2 regions of the Chengkuizengella sediminis genome follow, and region 2 is predicted to be linked to the other one. Evidence: riboswitches for the same ligand, from Rfam matches in the RefSeq annotation. Region 2 holds a riboswitch; the other holds the start of a gene.
The links. Region 2 has a riboswitch for cobalamin ahead of EPK97_RS13670 (ABC transporter substrate-binding protein). Riboswitches for the same ligand answer to the same signal wherever they lie in the genome.

Region 1 (7,654 bases), on a different contig from region 2:
TCTTTTTCCAACGGATTAATATATTGCTCAGTAATCGCTAAAGCGTAACTTTTACTTCCTGATCTCTTTTTTGGATAAGCAATAACAGGAGATTCCTTCAGAATGCGAAATGCTTTTACTGTAATCAATTCAGGATCTCCAGGACCCATGCCAATACCATATAATGTGCCTAAATTACTCAATTCCCGTATCCTCCTCTTCTCTAAACGCTGTGATGATATATATAGGATTCAGTGCATCAAACCGATTCATATGTAAGATAGGTTTACTTCTTGAAATCTGAGCCATTGTAATATCAGTCTTAAATCCTTCCTCTTTAAAAGCTTGACTAGCTTCATACAATGTTTCGATTGTGGCGGCGTTTAAAACGATTCTTCCATCTTGTTTTAAACGATTGCAGCATATACTTAGTAGTTTCTTCAGCTCTCCACCACTGCCTCCTATAAATACAGCATCCGGATCAGGAAAGTCCTCTAACCCTTCTGGAGCTTTGTTATGTTGGACAGTCATATCTACTCGGAACTTTTTCATATTTTCCAAACAATTTTCTAAATCCTTTTCATTTTTTTCTATAGCATATACTTCTCCATCTTTTGCAATTCGACCCGCTTCAATGCCAACTGAACCAGTACATGTCCCAATATCCCAAACTGTACTTGTAGGTTTTAGTGCCATATTCATTAAACTTAAAACACGTACTTCTTTTTTCGTAATTAACCCTTTATCTGGCTTTCTTTGTGAAAATTCATGATCGGCAATCCCCATTGTCCAAGAAGGGCCCTTAAATTGTTTCGCTAAAATCACTACGTTTAATTTTGAAAAAGTGGAATCCTTCATTTCCTCCAGTTCATACCATCCTGTTTTTTCATCTGTACTTCCCAAATTTTCTGCTACAAACGCTCGATATTCTGTCATACCAAAGTTCAATAAATATTTGGCTATGGCTTGAGGGTTGTTCATATCATCCGTTAATAAAATCACATTCTCTTTCCCATCAATGCGCTGAGCAAGTCCTTTCATACTTCTACCATGAATACTTGCACAATGAGCATTTTGCCAACTCTCGCCCACTTTTGCATAAGCAAGTTGAATCGAACTCAGATTAGGATAAATTTCCACTTCCATTTTTTTAGATAAATATCCACCAATCCCATAAAATAAAGGATCACCTGAAGCAAGTACAACGACTTTTTTATCACTAGATTTAATTAGCTGAACTAAATGGCTTAACCCGCCTTTAATTGCTAATGTTTCCCCTATATAATCTTCAAAAAAAGATAATTGCCTTTCGCCACCTACTAGCAGTTCACTTTCGTAAATCCACTTCTGGTAAATGGGCAACAAGCTCTCTTTTCCGTTATCACCAATCCCAATAATTTTAATTAAGCTCATACAATCTCATCCTTTAATCGTTTTCCTACCTAGTAAAACACCTTTTAAAGTGCTGATTACAGTTTCAACCTCCATATCGCCATTGACTTCCTTTAAGCTGGATAAACAACAATACTCACACAATGTATCAAAAAATAGTTTGTTGTTCTGCTCTAACATCATGTCACCAACTTGTGAGGCTGTATTCGCTGTTTTTATATTTTTTAATGTTGTTTCATCCACATTACATTCTGCGGCTACTTTGGCAAGAAAGTTAAAATCTATTGGAGCACTTTTGGAATGAACCATCATCACACCGTTTGCCACTTTTGAGAATTTACCCATCATACCAACCAGTGTCACCTTTTTCACTTTTTTATTTTTGCATGTTTTTAAAGTGAAACCTATGAAGTCCCCCATTTCGATAAAAGCTTCCTCAGATAAATCGGGATATAACTCCATTCCGAATTTTTCACTTCTTCCGCCTGTAGCTAAAATAAGATGTTCACAACCTGTTGTCACTGCAACATTGATGGCATGTGCAATACTCGCTTTGAATGCTGAGGTTGAAAACGGTACGACTGTACCTCTAGTCCCTAAAATTGAAATTCCACCAAGAATCCCTAATCTTGCATTTAAGGTTTTTTTGGCGATTTCCTCACCTTCAGGAACCGAAATTTCGACTCGAACCCCTTTTTGTATTTCAAATTGTTGTAATAGAGTCTGGGTCACTTCTATGATCATTTTATGAGGTACAGGATTAATTGCCGCTTTACCCACCTCAACTGGTAAACCTGGTTTGGTTACTCTACCAACACCGATCCCACCATCCAGTTCAATTCCCGAGTCCTTAATCCAAGAAACAGTAGAAAGAATCAAAGCACCATGCGTTGCATCAGGGTCGTCTCCGCCATCCTTTATCGTTCCGGCAGTTGCTGTTTCCTCATTAAACTCACAAGTAGACATATCAAAGGAAACTTGCTTCCCAATAGGCAAAGTAATGGTCGCTTCCTTTTGTTTTTCCTGAAAAATCAATGCAGTTAAAGCTGCTTTCGTCGCAGCTGTTGCACAAGCACCTGTTGTATATCCATGACGCATGTCTTTGGGATCTTTCTTTGTTTCTTTTTTCTTCATATATTACACCTGCCGAACAGCCATCAATGATATTGCATTTAATGCGGCCACCGTCACAGCACTTCCACCTTTTCTTCCGATATTTGTAATGAAAGGAATATCTAATTTAGCTAATTCTTCTTTAGATTCAGCAGCAGAAACAAAACCTACAGGCATCCCGATCACAAGCCCTGGTTTCGCTTCCCCATTTTTCACTAAACGGATTAATTCTAGTAAGGCTGTAGGTGCATTTCCGATCGCAAAAATACCACCTTCAGCTTCCTTAATTGCTTTTCGCATCGATATAATGGCTCTTGTCGTGTTTAATCGTTTCGCTTCCTCCATCACATCTTCATCCGATATGTATACTCTGACTTCAGATCCGAACTTTTCAAGTCTGGGTTTGCTAATGCCAACCTGAACCATTTGAACGTCTGCTACTACGATTTCCCCATTTTGCACGGCTTTAATACCCGCCTGTACCGCAGTTGGGTGAAACAATACACTTCTACCTAAGTCGAAATCGGCTGAGGCATGAATAACACGTTGTACGACTGGATATTGCTCTTCTGTAAAAGAGTGTTCCCCTAATTCTTCTGTAATCATTTCAAAGCTTTTTCCTTCTATTTCTTGTGGTTGTACTGTTAGTGGTTTAAATTCCGTTTTAAAATCCATGCTTAAGTTCCTCCTTTATATAGTTCAATATGTTTGCAAAATCAGAAAATTTAGTTCCGTATTGAATTTTTGGCCTTGTGATCATAATCGTTTCAATTCCCATTTCTAACGCAGTTTCCACCTTTTCGTCCACAGCTCCAACCTTTCCACTTTCTTTCGTAATCATGACATTGACCTTATAAAGATCGTAAAGTGCATTGTTTAATTTTTTTGAAAATGGACCTTGCATAGCGATGATATTTTTTTGTTGTATACCTAACTCTTCACACTTTTCCAAATTGTCTTTACGAGGTAACATCCGAGTTACCAATGTGGTATCAGGCAGGTCAATTAGTTTATCTGTAAATGTTTTTAACGTTTTACTGCCTGTAGTTAACATGACAACTCCTTGCTTTTGAGCTGCTAATTCTGCCGCCTGTTCATATGTTTCAACTTTATGCAGTAATGAATGTCGTGTAAACTCTAAACCTTCTCTTTCAAAACGAACATACGTGATTCTACTTTGTTCTGCACAATGAATCGCGTTTTTTGAAGCCTCTTCCGCATACGGATGACTTGCATCTACGATCATTTGAATATTTTTTTCTTTGACCAATTCCATCATCGCATCTGATGATAGTCTTCCAACTAAAACTGGTAAATCTACTTCTCGCATTGAAATCGCTGCATTTTCTGTGACAACCGTTGTTATTAAGGGGATATCCATCTCTTTCATTTGCAAAGCTAATTCTCTTGCATCACTTGTCCCTGCTAGAACTAAGATCATTTTGGTAATATCTCCCTTCATTTAAGCATGGTGGTGATGATGGTCGTGGTCATGATCATGATGATGGTGATGATCAATATGTTTCATCGCATCTAAACGGTATGTACAGTTATCACAATTCATCTTCACTTCACCCCGTAACCCTTCGTTTACTCTCTCTATTAGAACTTCTTTCAAATTCGAATGAAATCCAAAGTATTCACCTAGTTGAAACTGATGATTTTCATATTTTTGTTGATAGGATTTCACCATATCTTCCATTCTTTTAATTAAAATACCTGTAAACAAGAAATACGGAAGTATAACTACATTTTTCGCTCCAAGTTTTAAACAACGTTCTATTCCTTCATCCATTGATGGGAACGTAACCCCAATAAATGCTGTTTCAACCCATTTCACTTTCATCTTTTCCCAAAACAAACGAGAGATTTTGTAAACATCACTATTTGCGTCTGGTTCACTACTCCCTCTTCCTACAATTAATACCGCTGTTTCTTCTTGAATCTCTTTTCCATTCATCTCAACGACATCTTGAAAACGTTCATTTAATATATCAATGACAAGATCATGTACTCCAATGGGTCTCCCATACACAAAATGAACCTTTGGATATTGTTCTTTTGCTTCATCAATCGCTGCTGGAATATGGATCTTAGAGTGCCCTGCACCTAATAAGATAATTGGGATTACAACAACCTTCGTTGCTCCTTTATCAATACAAAGGTCTATTCCTTGATTGATATTTGGTTTTTCAAACTCTAAAAAACAAGTTTCTACTATCGGTGTATGAATACGTGGCAGCATATTTTTTATAAAAGTTCTAACCTCATCATTACCTTCTTTATCTCTACTTCCATGACCCACAAATAATACAGCTTCCATGATTAATACCTCCCATGATTTCTTTCCTTTTATATTACTCTCCGCATATGACTTGTTCTGTCACTAATACAGGTACATCACGATATGTAAAACCTTCAATTTCTTTCACACGTTTAAAATATTTATGGAATCGCTCGTTTGGAAAACCGTCATTGGCATATCCCTGCACAATTCGTTCAATTATATCTACAATTTTTTCTTTTTCAATACCTTCTGCCACAGGTTGTGCCGCATGAGCTGTTCTTCCTATTGTTTTTGCTCCTAAAAACAAATCAAACTTACCTTTGCGGAACACAATTCCAATATCTTCTTTGACTGCGCCATAACAAGCCATCGCACACCCGTTAAAACCAATTTTTATTTCTTTAGGTGTTTTTAAACCATCAATACGTTTATGTATCTCATTTACATATGGAATAGATTCATCCTTTTCCTCATCACAGAAATCACATGCTTTCACTTGAGCTACATCCCCGATGGGAGCTAGCAACAGCCCTTCATTTTTCAAGCGATTTGTTACCCTATCTGGGTGACTGGTAGGTACTCGTAGTAGAATTTGATGGTGTGGTGTATATTCTATTTCTCCTTTTTCATCAGCGATTTCTGCAATCAGCTTCATTTGTTTAGCCGTAAATTTCTTGTTTGCGATCCCTGAGCTTATTGCAAATTCTAAAATCGATTCCTGTTGAAAAACAGCTTTCTCCACCTTAGCATCTTCTTTGTTTAAAATTGGGGCAATTTCTATTTCTTGATTTTGCTGCAAAGTCCGTAAGGCCTCAGTCGCTAAAGTTAGAGGAGCTGTTCCCTCCTTTTGTTTTTCTTCTAATGATAGATTATCGTTTTCTGAAGGATATAAAGCTTGTTCCTGTGTTAAAGACCAGGGTTCATTTTCTTTTTTTAATCGCTCATGTGGTTTAAGCTGTTGTTCATTACGATCCAATGTGTATTTTCTTTGATAACCTCTTGGTGTAATCATTTTCCCATCATATAAAAATGTAGTAGAATTTCCGATAATAACGGTTGTTAACATACCAATATCAAACTCTAACATTTTTTCTAAAGTAGTTATCTGCACATATTCACGATCACGATAAGCACTTTTCACTAAACCTACAGGGGTATTAGGAGCACGATATTTTAATAATATGTTTTGTGCTTCAATAATTTGTCTCGTTCTTCTTCCACTTCTAGGATTATATAAAGCGATGACAAAATCCGCAGATCCTGCTGCATCTATTCGTTTTTCAATTCGTTCCCATGGTGTTAAATGGTCACTTAAACTAATCGTACAAGCATCGTGCATAATCGGAGCACCTAATAATGAAGCACAGGAATTAATGGCGGAAATACCTGGGATGACTTCAACTCCTACACCTTCTGTTTCATTCCAACCTTTTTCTATTAAAACTTCATAAATCAGTCCAGCCATACCATAAACTCCTGCATCCCCACTGGAAATAACCGCTACTTTTTTACCAGCCTCTGCTTGTTTTACCGCTTCCTGTGCACGACTTACTTCTTCCGTCATACCTGTTCTAACGATTTCTTGATTTATGAGCAAATCACGAATTAAATCAACGTACGTGTTGTATCCAATAATGACATCACTTTCTTGTATCGCTTCACGTGCTCTTTTTGTGATATGCTCAAAACTACCTGGACCAAATCCGATAACTAATAGTTTACCTTTCATCTCACATTCCTCCTTTATTTAAACGTAATTGTTGTTTAAGTCACTTCTATAAATCGTTATGCTTAAGTTATTCTTTAAGATCATATTCGAAAATATATAAACTACCACTAATTGGATTAATCCAACATTCATTTAATACAAAAAAAGCACTTCTACAATTAAATCGTAGAAAGTGCTAAATTATCTCTGGAATGGAACAAAAATCTACCAGTCTCATTATACACCTCCCTATCCTCGTAGGTTCATATTAGTGTTACAGAAAATGGCAGGTCTCCTGACTAATGGATCATCGTATGTACTGAATGTTTGATTCAGTTACTTAAGCCTTCCCATTATTATAGTGGCTTAAGTCTACTCTCCAATTACAGTGGCGGGACCGTGACGGATTTAAACCGTTCTTCCCTATTAAGGAACGAATCAACGTTCCACCAATTTCAATAGTATTCAATTGTTTAAACATCAAATTCATTATAAAGAAATGTTACTATTCTGTCTATGATTAAATCATATATTAAATCTATTAATTTTTAAAACAGGTATTTCACATCATTTGTCGAATATAAAAATGCGCAATTACTATACACATAAGACTTGGAGTGAATACAAATGAATTTTAATCCATGGGTTTCTATTTGGTTGAAACCACGAGCAACGATGAAGGAAGTATTTGAAAGAAAACCAAAACACACATTTTTATTAATTTATATCGGAACAATTTCCACTACGTTAAACAGAGCATCAACAAGTTATATCGGTGATGACTTTGCTACAAATATGGTCTCAATCCTTACCCTATGTTTATTTTTAACTATTATAGGTGCATTAATAACATATTTTATTGCCCCATCCATTTTACGTTGGGTAGGAACATGGTTAGGTGGAGAAGGAGATAATACTCGAATTCGATACGCTTTATCTCATTCACTTATACCAAGTATTTATATTTTGGTTTTCACTTGGATTCCTATGTTATTTTTGTTTGGGATTGAAAACTTTACTCTTTTAACACCAAAAATTGATAATGATCCTGTCTTATTAATGACTCTACTATTTTTTGGGTTTATACAAATTACGTTGGGAATTTGGGAGTTTATTATCTTCCTTAAATGTTTTGGAGAAGCTCTTCAATTTTCAGCATGGAAATCACTACTAAC
Region 2 (7,654 bases):
ATACTGCTGATGGTGCAGAAGGTAATACACTAGGAACAAAATAAGATAACAACCACAAAAACAACCCAATAATCCAACCAGCAATGGGGTAAAACACAACACTTCTTTGAATGATTTTAGATTCATAAGGGACTTTTATAGGTACCGGGAATCTAGTTAAAAATTGTAAAGCACAAATAAAAGCTTGAAGCCAGCTTAAAAATAGTTGATAAATAGTCCGCACAAGATCCCCCCTGCACATAATACACTCACACCGTTAAGAATAAGTATCGAATGTAATATATCATCACGATCCAATTGACGTAAAGCTACCCCCATTCTTGCTCGTTCACTGGTCACTCCTCCGTACACATTCCTACCTCCTAATTGAACACCCAGTGCTCCTGCTACAGCAGATTCGGGTATACCACTGTTAGGACTTGGATGCTGATGTGCAAACTGTTGAATTGTTTTCCATGCCCTTAAACCATTGAAATTTTTGTTTAAAAAGGATACTACTACTATAAGTAAACCCGTAAATCTAGCGGGTATCCAATTTAAAACATCGTCAAATCGAGCTGAAGCCCAGCCATAATGTTCATACTTATCGTTTTTGTAACCTACCATTGAATCTAGTGTGTTAGTTGCACGATATAACATAGCTAGGGGGGCAGCACCCATTAGAGCATAAAATAATGGGGAAATCACTGCATCCACGATATTTTCAGAGACAGTTTCAACCGTAGCTCTTGTGATTTCTGCTTCAGATAAGTTTGCTGTATCTCTACCTACGATGTACCCTACATATTTTCTTGCATCTGATAGATCCCCATGTTTTAAAGGAGTATATACTAACAGTGCCGCTTCCTTTAATCCTTTTATCGCAATGGTTGCAGCGATCAGCCAAACATTTGCAATATAACCTAACCAGGGGTGGATAAACTGAAATCCGAAGATGATTATCGATGTTAGGATAACAGACAGTGATAATACTATAACAATCAACCAAACACCTCGAAGTTTGCTTTGCACGTACCAACGATTTTCGATTGTTTTAATCACTTTCCCTATTAAAATCACAGGATGAGGGAGCCACTTTGGATCACCGATGATCCAATCAACCATCATTGCAGCAGCTAACATCCATAGAATTTCTTCTATTGAATAAAACAACACTCTCTTCGTACTCCTTTTGGAATATCAATATAAAAACTGTTTACTTTTCAACTCAACTGGAATCCCAACTGTAACTAAAAAAACTTGATCACAAATCTCTGCAATTTTTTGATTCATCACTCCAGCAAGATCTCTATACAATCGACCTAAAGGATATTCAGGGACAATCCCGTCTCCAACTTCATTTGTAACTAAAATAACAGTACCCTGAAATTGCTTTAATGATGAAATTAACATCTCAATTTTTCCGATTACTTTCTGTTGCACATTCAATTTGGACTCTTCAAAACATAACAACCAATTAGATAACCAAAGAGTTAAACAATCAACAAGTACAAGTTTTTGATCACTTTTGCTCATAGATTTAAAGCAATCATCTAAATCAAAAGGCTCCTCTATGGTTTTCCATGAAAAATCAGTTTGTTCTCTTCTAGTTTTATGTAATTCAACTCTATCTCTCATCTCTTCGTCATAGATTTGAGAGGTTGCTATATACGTTCCATGATCTCCAAAACTAGCTGAATATTTTTCTGCAAAAGAGCTCTTACCACTTCTTGCTCCGCCAGTAACTAGTATAATCATGAATTGGACATTTCTTCGTTTGCACCAGATACTCCAGCACTTTGAAAGGTTGCCATTTCAGACATAATATTTAATGCGGCATCCACTAACTGAAAACATAGAGCAGCACCCGTTCCTTCTCCTAGTCTCATATCCAAATGTAACATCGGCGTCAAACCCATCTCTTGCATCATGAACTGATGACCTTGCTCCTGAGATAAGTGTGAAGGAATCATATACTGAACTGATGTAGAACATAGTTTATAAGCAATTAATGCAGCAGATGAAGAAATAAATCCATCAATAATGACGGGAACGCGAGATTTTGCTGCTCCTAGAATTACACCTACCATGCCAGCGATTTCTAATCCACCAACTTTTGTAAGTACATCAAGTGCATCCTTTTGATCAGGTCGGTTGATTTGAAGTGCTTGCTTAACAACACTTTGTTTATGTTTCCATTGCTCATCGTTAATTCCTGTTCCTCTTCCTACTGCTTGTTCGATATCAATTTCTGTTAAAGCAGCTAGTATAGCAGCGCTCGCGGTCGTATTTCCGATTCCCATTTCTCCAGTTGCTATTAATCTGTAACCCTTATCTACTAAATCCTCCACTACCTGGACACCAACTAATATAGCTTGTACAGCTTCTTCTTTACTCATTGCAGACTGCTTTACCATATTATTCGTACTCGGTTTAACCTTTTTACTAATAAGGTTAGGATGCTGTAGTGTTTCTTTTACACCAATATCAACACAAAAAACTTCTGCTCCCGCTTGTCGTGCCAAAACATTAATCGCTGCACCACCATTTAAAAAATTGTGAACCATTTGAGGAGTAACCTCTTGAGGAAATGCACTAATTCCTTCTTCACATACACCATGATCTCCCGCCATCACTACAACTGCTTTTTTACTTAAATCTGGTATTAATTGTTCTGTGATACCCGATAGTTGTTTGGCCAAGTCTTCGAGTCTCCCTAAACTTCCAGGAGGTTTAGTAAGTTGATTTAGATGGGTTAATGTTTTTAAGATCTCTTCTTCATTTAATGGTTTAATTTCTTGGATGATTTGATTAAGTTCTTGCATTATACTCACCTCTTATATTAAATTTATGATAAATAATTACTATAGAAATTGGGACTATTTTAGCCTTCACTAAAATGTGCCAATTGAGACTTTAATAATAATTGTGGCACTTCTAATTCTGGGTGTGAAAATATGATCGGTTCTGTGCCATAAACTTGTGAAATTAACTCGGATTTTAAAACTTCTGTCGGAGTGCCTACTTTAACAATCTTTCCTTCGTGTAAAAGCAGTAATCGATCACAATACATCGCCGCTAGGTTCAAATCATGTAACACTGAAATAACAGTTAATTGATTCTGCAACTGCCAGTTGCGTATATAATCCATCATCTGTACCTGATGACCGATATCCAAATAGGTAGTCGGTTCATCCAACATTAAAATTTGAGGCTGTTGTGCCATTACTTTCCCTAAGGCTACTCGTTGTCTTTCACCACCACTAAGTTGTTCTAAAGTACGGTTTTTTAGAGGTTCGATTTCAAGCTTTTCCATAATATCTGTAATTAGTTGTTCAGTATCTTGTTTTTCTGTTCCCATCCAGTTTTGGTAAGGATATCTCCCCATCTCTACGACTTCACGAACTGAAAAACCCACCAAAGGTAATGCCTCTTGCTGAAGTACTCCTATCCATTTGGCTAGATGTTTTCTTGAATAAGTATACATCTTATTTCCATTTATTTGAATGGTTCCTTTATTCGATTTTTCAATCCCTGAACATAACTTAAGTAAGGTAGATTTTCCACTTCCATTTGGTCCAATAATGCCAAAACTCTCTCCCTTTTCAACTCGAAAAGATATATCTTTAATGATATTCCTATTATCATATGTTTTACTTACATGTTGTATTTGGATCATAAATCTCTACCTCTTCTTCAATAATTTTATGTCGTTGCAGAAGGGTTGTCTCTATCCTTAAGAAGGATTGGTGATTTTCTTATTTTTAGATAGTAGATATGCAAAAAATGGCGCTCCAATAAAAGCGGTAATTACACCTAATGGAATTTCTTGAGGATTTAATAACATTCTTGCAATGGTGTCTGCCCACAATACATATATTGCTCCGAATAGTCCAGATAATGGTAAAATCAATCGATAATCTGAACCAACTAATAAACGAATTAAATGAGGCACAATTAAACCTACAAACCCTATTACACCTGCTACCGAAACAGCTGCAGCAGAGATTAAGGTTGAAAAAATAAGCACGATCCACTTTGAACGATTTACATTCACACCAAGATGTGCTGCTTGTCTTTCACCTAAGGCAAATAAATTTAACACTCGCCCATACCCTAATAGAATGATTAATCCTATGAATAAATATGGAAATAATATAATGGAAAAATCCCAACCTCGTAAAGCCAAACTACCCATCAACCAAAATAAAATACGATTAATTACATCATCGGATAAAGTGATCATAAAAGATACGATTGAGCCTAAAAATGCCTGAACAACAACTCCTGATAAAATCACTGTTTCTACTCGAAACTTACCTTGTATACCTGCTAATTTAAATACAAACAATAAACTTAACATTCCTGATAGGAAAGCAACAATAGGTACTGTCCATTGACCTAACCATAAAAATTGAATACCAAATAAGATTAAAAATGAAGCTCCTACAGAAGCGCCTGTAGCTACTCCTAAAGTAAAAGGATCAGCTAGTGGATTCCTTAATACTCCTTGAAAGCCAGCACCTGCTAAAGATAAACAAGCTCCAACTAGAATACCGAGTATAATACGAGGAAAACGAACTTGTAAAATTATCTTTTCTGAAGAAATTGGCCAATCCACAGAGATATGTTGTCCTACAAAAGGAAGCTGGTGTAACAAAATACGCCAAACTTGTAACAATGGTATATGTGCTGAACCCATAGATAAACTCACTACGATGGAAAGAAGAAGAAGCAGTAAACCTGCTCCTCCCCATATCATTAATTTATGCTTCATTTATTTCACCAATTCTGGATAAATTCCTTTAGCAATTTCTAATAAACCTTGTGTAATTCGAGGGCCTGGACGACTAATTAAATCGTCATTCATCCCTACTAAACTATCATCTCTAATTGCTGTGATTTCGCTCCATCCACTTCGTTCTGTAATCACAGGTTTCAAATCCATATACTTCGTCGTATAGATGATGACATCGGGATTTTCTTCGATAATCTTTTCTTCACTAATTTGTAACCAACCTGCTTGATCTGCTGCTACGTTAATCCCACCAGATAACTCGATTAATTCATTCATAAACTCGCCACTACCCACTGTCCAGCCTTCTGAAAACTCAAGATATATTTTCTTTTTATCTGCTTCAGAAATCCCTGATACAGCTTCTACTACTTGTTGTTTTTCATCAGCCATTTGTGTGACTACAGTTTCAGCTGCATCATTTGCATCTGTAATTAAACCTAGTAATTGAATGTCCTCTATCACTTCATCAATCGAATTAGGTTCAATTGTAAACACTTGAATATCAAGTTCAGCCAAGCCTATGATAATCGCTTCGTTTAAAGAAAGTCCCCCGATCACAAGATCTGGCTCAGCAGCTAAAATTGCTTCTGTATTGCCATCTAGAATCCCACCTATTTTCGGTTTTGTTGTGGCTTCTTCTGGGAAATCGTCATATTCAGTAACACCTACAATATTCTCATCTAATCCAAGTGCAAATAAGATTTCCGTTATACTCGGTGCAAGGGATACGATACGTTCAGGTTTTTGTTCAATTGTGACTTCATTACCTGAAGCATCTGTCACCGTTAATGGATATATCGTTTGACCATTTTCTATATTCTCAGCAGCTGTTTCTTCGGTTTCTTCTTGAGTTGTATCATTACTTTCTGCTACATCCTGTGTGCCTTGATCTTGATTTTCGCTTACCTCACTCGGATTGTTACCACATGCAGCTAAGCTGAATGCAAGTACAAACACAAGTAAAATCATTAAAATTTTCTTCATTTTCTCCACCCTTTTTTATGTATGTATATATATAAAAGCCCTTTATCCGTGTAGAATAAAGGGCATACTAAACCTTTCGATTTGCAGCTTCCTTTTCCTCGAAGGATCATCGCTCTTAAAATATAGGCAGGTCTCCTGACTTATGAGTTCTGACTTCCTCCCCTTCCCATTCAATAGAACAGTGGCATACTGAGGTCGTCCTCATTTACAGTGGCGGGACCGTGTCGGATTCACACCGAGCTTCCCTTTTAACCTAAAAAATAATTTCATAGGCACCTATCATTTCAATATTAAATTGTATATATAATAACCATTTCAATCTCTTAAATCATTATATGTTAATTTGAGTGACTTGTACAATGCTTTTTAAGATTTGAAACTGTACACAGTAAAAAAAGCGCATCGATTGAATATCGACACGCCTGTCTGGATAGTTTTTTTATATTTATATAAAAGATGGGGATCATTATCACCCTCCCCCTCCTCCTGAACCACAACATGCTACACTACCAGGTTTGTAATCTGTAAATTCATATGAATTGATACTGCTCAATTGAAAAATGACTAAAGTAATAAATAAGACCTTTAAAATTTTCTTCACCTTGTAAGACCTCCATATCTAGCTTTTGTTAATTATTTCTTGTAACTCTTAATCCTCATGCTAAATTTGTGACTTTTGTGTTTATATTTATAATTTCCCCTGCAACTGATATAATTGTATAAGTAATTACTGCAACTAAAAAGGATGAAAATTCCCATGATTTTCATCCCTTTTATTAACTTATATATGATAAATACTTTAATTTCTATGAGGGGAAACAATAATGAAACTAATCGAACATTACCTTATTTTAAATGCAGCTTATGCAACTCAAAAAAGTGATGTCGAAATTGAAACTACGCTGAGTGAAATCATAAGTATCCTCGGCTGTAGTCAGCCAAATGCAAAAGGGGTATTAAATCGATTAAAAAAACAAGGATGGATAAGGTGGAAACCAGGACGTGGTCGAGGGTACAGATCCCGTATTAACTTTCAACTTTCTCTGTTTGATGGCATTAAGATGTATGTATCAGAACAGCTAGCACAAGATCATTTCAAAGAAGGAATGGAGTTCCTCCATTCTTTATCCATTCCTACACAAATTCATAGTTTCTTAGGGCAATATCTAGAAGAGTGGTTTGGTTTTCAAACGGAAGGGGATAAGGAAATAAAACACATCTTACGTATACCCATGTACAGAAACCTCATCTCTTTAGACCCGGCCCAAGTCTCTACAGCATTCGAATACCATTTTGCAGGTCAAATTTACGATACATTGCTTCGCATTGATTCAACTACAAAACAAATTTACCCACACCTCGTTCTCGGTTGGGATACCCCAAACGAAAAGGAGTGGGTTTTTTACCTGCGTAAAGGAATTCGGTTTCACCACGGTAGACTATTAACATCAGAAGATGTGATTTATACTTTCCAACGTGTCCTTGATTCGACTGCCAGCGTCTTCTATTGGCTGGGGCGCTATTTGAACAAGGTAGAATCATCAGGAGATCATACTGTCATTTTTCATTTCAAACAACCTTTCCCTTTTTTCCCAAACATCTTGAGTTCTAACAAAGCCTCCATCGTTCCATATGATGTTGATATCAAACAACAAGTAGTGGGTACAGGACCTTTTTTTGTTCGTTCATTCTCTAAAGAAAAATTAATATTAGAAGCTTTTGATCATTATTTTAAGGAACGAGCTTGGTTGGATCGAGTAGAGATTTTTCGTTTTCCAGAGGAACTACAAGGCAGATTTTCTTACAAGATGACCACTAAAAATGTAGATTCTTTGGAGTTGCAAGAAAAAACAGTTAATCAGCATGTAACGATTACACAATTAATTATTTTTC

Region 1: linked by a shared signal. The riboswitch ahead of cobJ (precorrin-3B C(17)-methyltransferase) and the one ahead of EPK97_RS13670 (ABC transporter substrate-binding protein) in region 2 are both predicted to bind cobalamin.

The regions. Positions count from the first base shown of each region.
Region 1 covers NZ_SIJC01000005.1:159,930-167,583, forward strand. The annotation lists gene cobI (precorrin-2 C(20)-methyltransferase) at 1-182, opposite strand, end outside; gene cbiE (precorrin-6y C5,15-methyltransferase (decarboxylating) subunit CbiE) at 175-1,392, opposite strand; gene EPK97_RS12150 (cobalt-precorrin-5B (C(1))-methyltransferase) at 1,399-2,505, opposite strand; gene EPK97_RS12155 (precorrin-8X methylmutase) at 2,509-3,159, opposite strand; gene cobK (precorrin-6A reductase) at 3,149-3,925, opposite strand; gene EPK97_RS12165 (sirohydrochlorin chelatase) at 3,947-4,807, opposite strand; gene cobJ (precorrin-3B C(17)-methyltransferase) at 4,842-6,500, opposite strand; cobalamin riboswitch at 6,748-6,948, opposite strand; gene EPK97_RS12175 (Yip1 family protein) at 7,107-7,654, shown strand, end outside.
Region 2 covers NZ_SIJC01000006.1:135,413-143,066, reverse strand. The annotation lists gene cobS (adenosylcobinamide-GDP ribazoletransferase) at 1-223, opposite strand, end outside; gene cbiB (adenosylcobinamide-phosphate synthase CbiB) at 196-1,155, opposite strand; gene cobU (bifunctional adenosylcobinamide kinase/adenosylcobinamide-phosphate guanylyltransferase) at 1,180-1,737, opposite strand; gene cobT (nicotinate-nucleotide--dimethylbenzimidazole phosphoribosyltransferase) at 1,734-2,804, opposite strand; gene EPK97_RS13680 (heme ABC transporter ATP-binding protein) at 2,864-3,658, opposite strand; gene EPK97_RS13675 (FecCD family ABC transporter permease) at 3,716-4,756, opposite strand; gene EPK97_RS13670 (ABC transporter substrate-binding protein) at 4,757-5,761, opposite strand; cobalamin riboswitch at 5,870-6,056, opposite strand; gene EPK97_RS22245 (hypothetical protein) at 6,231-6,362, opposite strand; gene EPK97_RS13665 (ABC transporter substrate-binding protein) at 6,586-7,654, shown strand, end outside.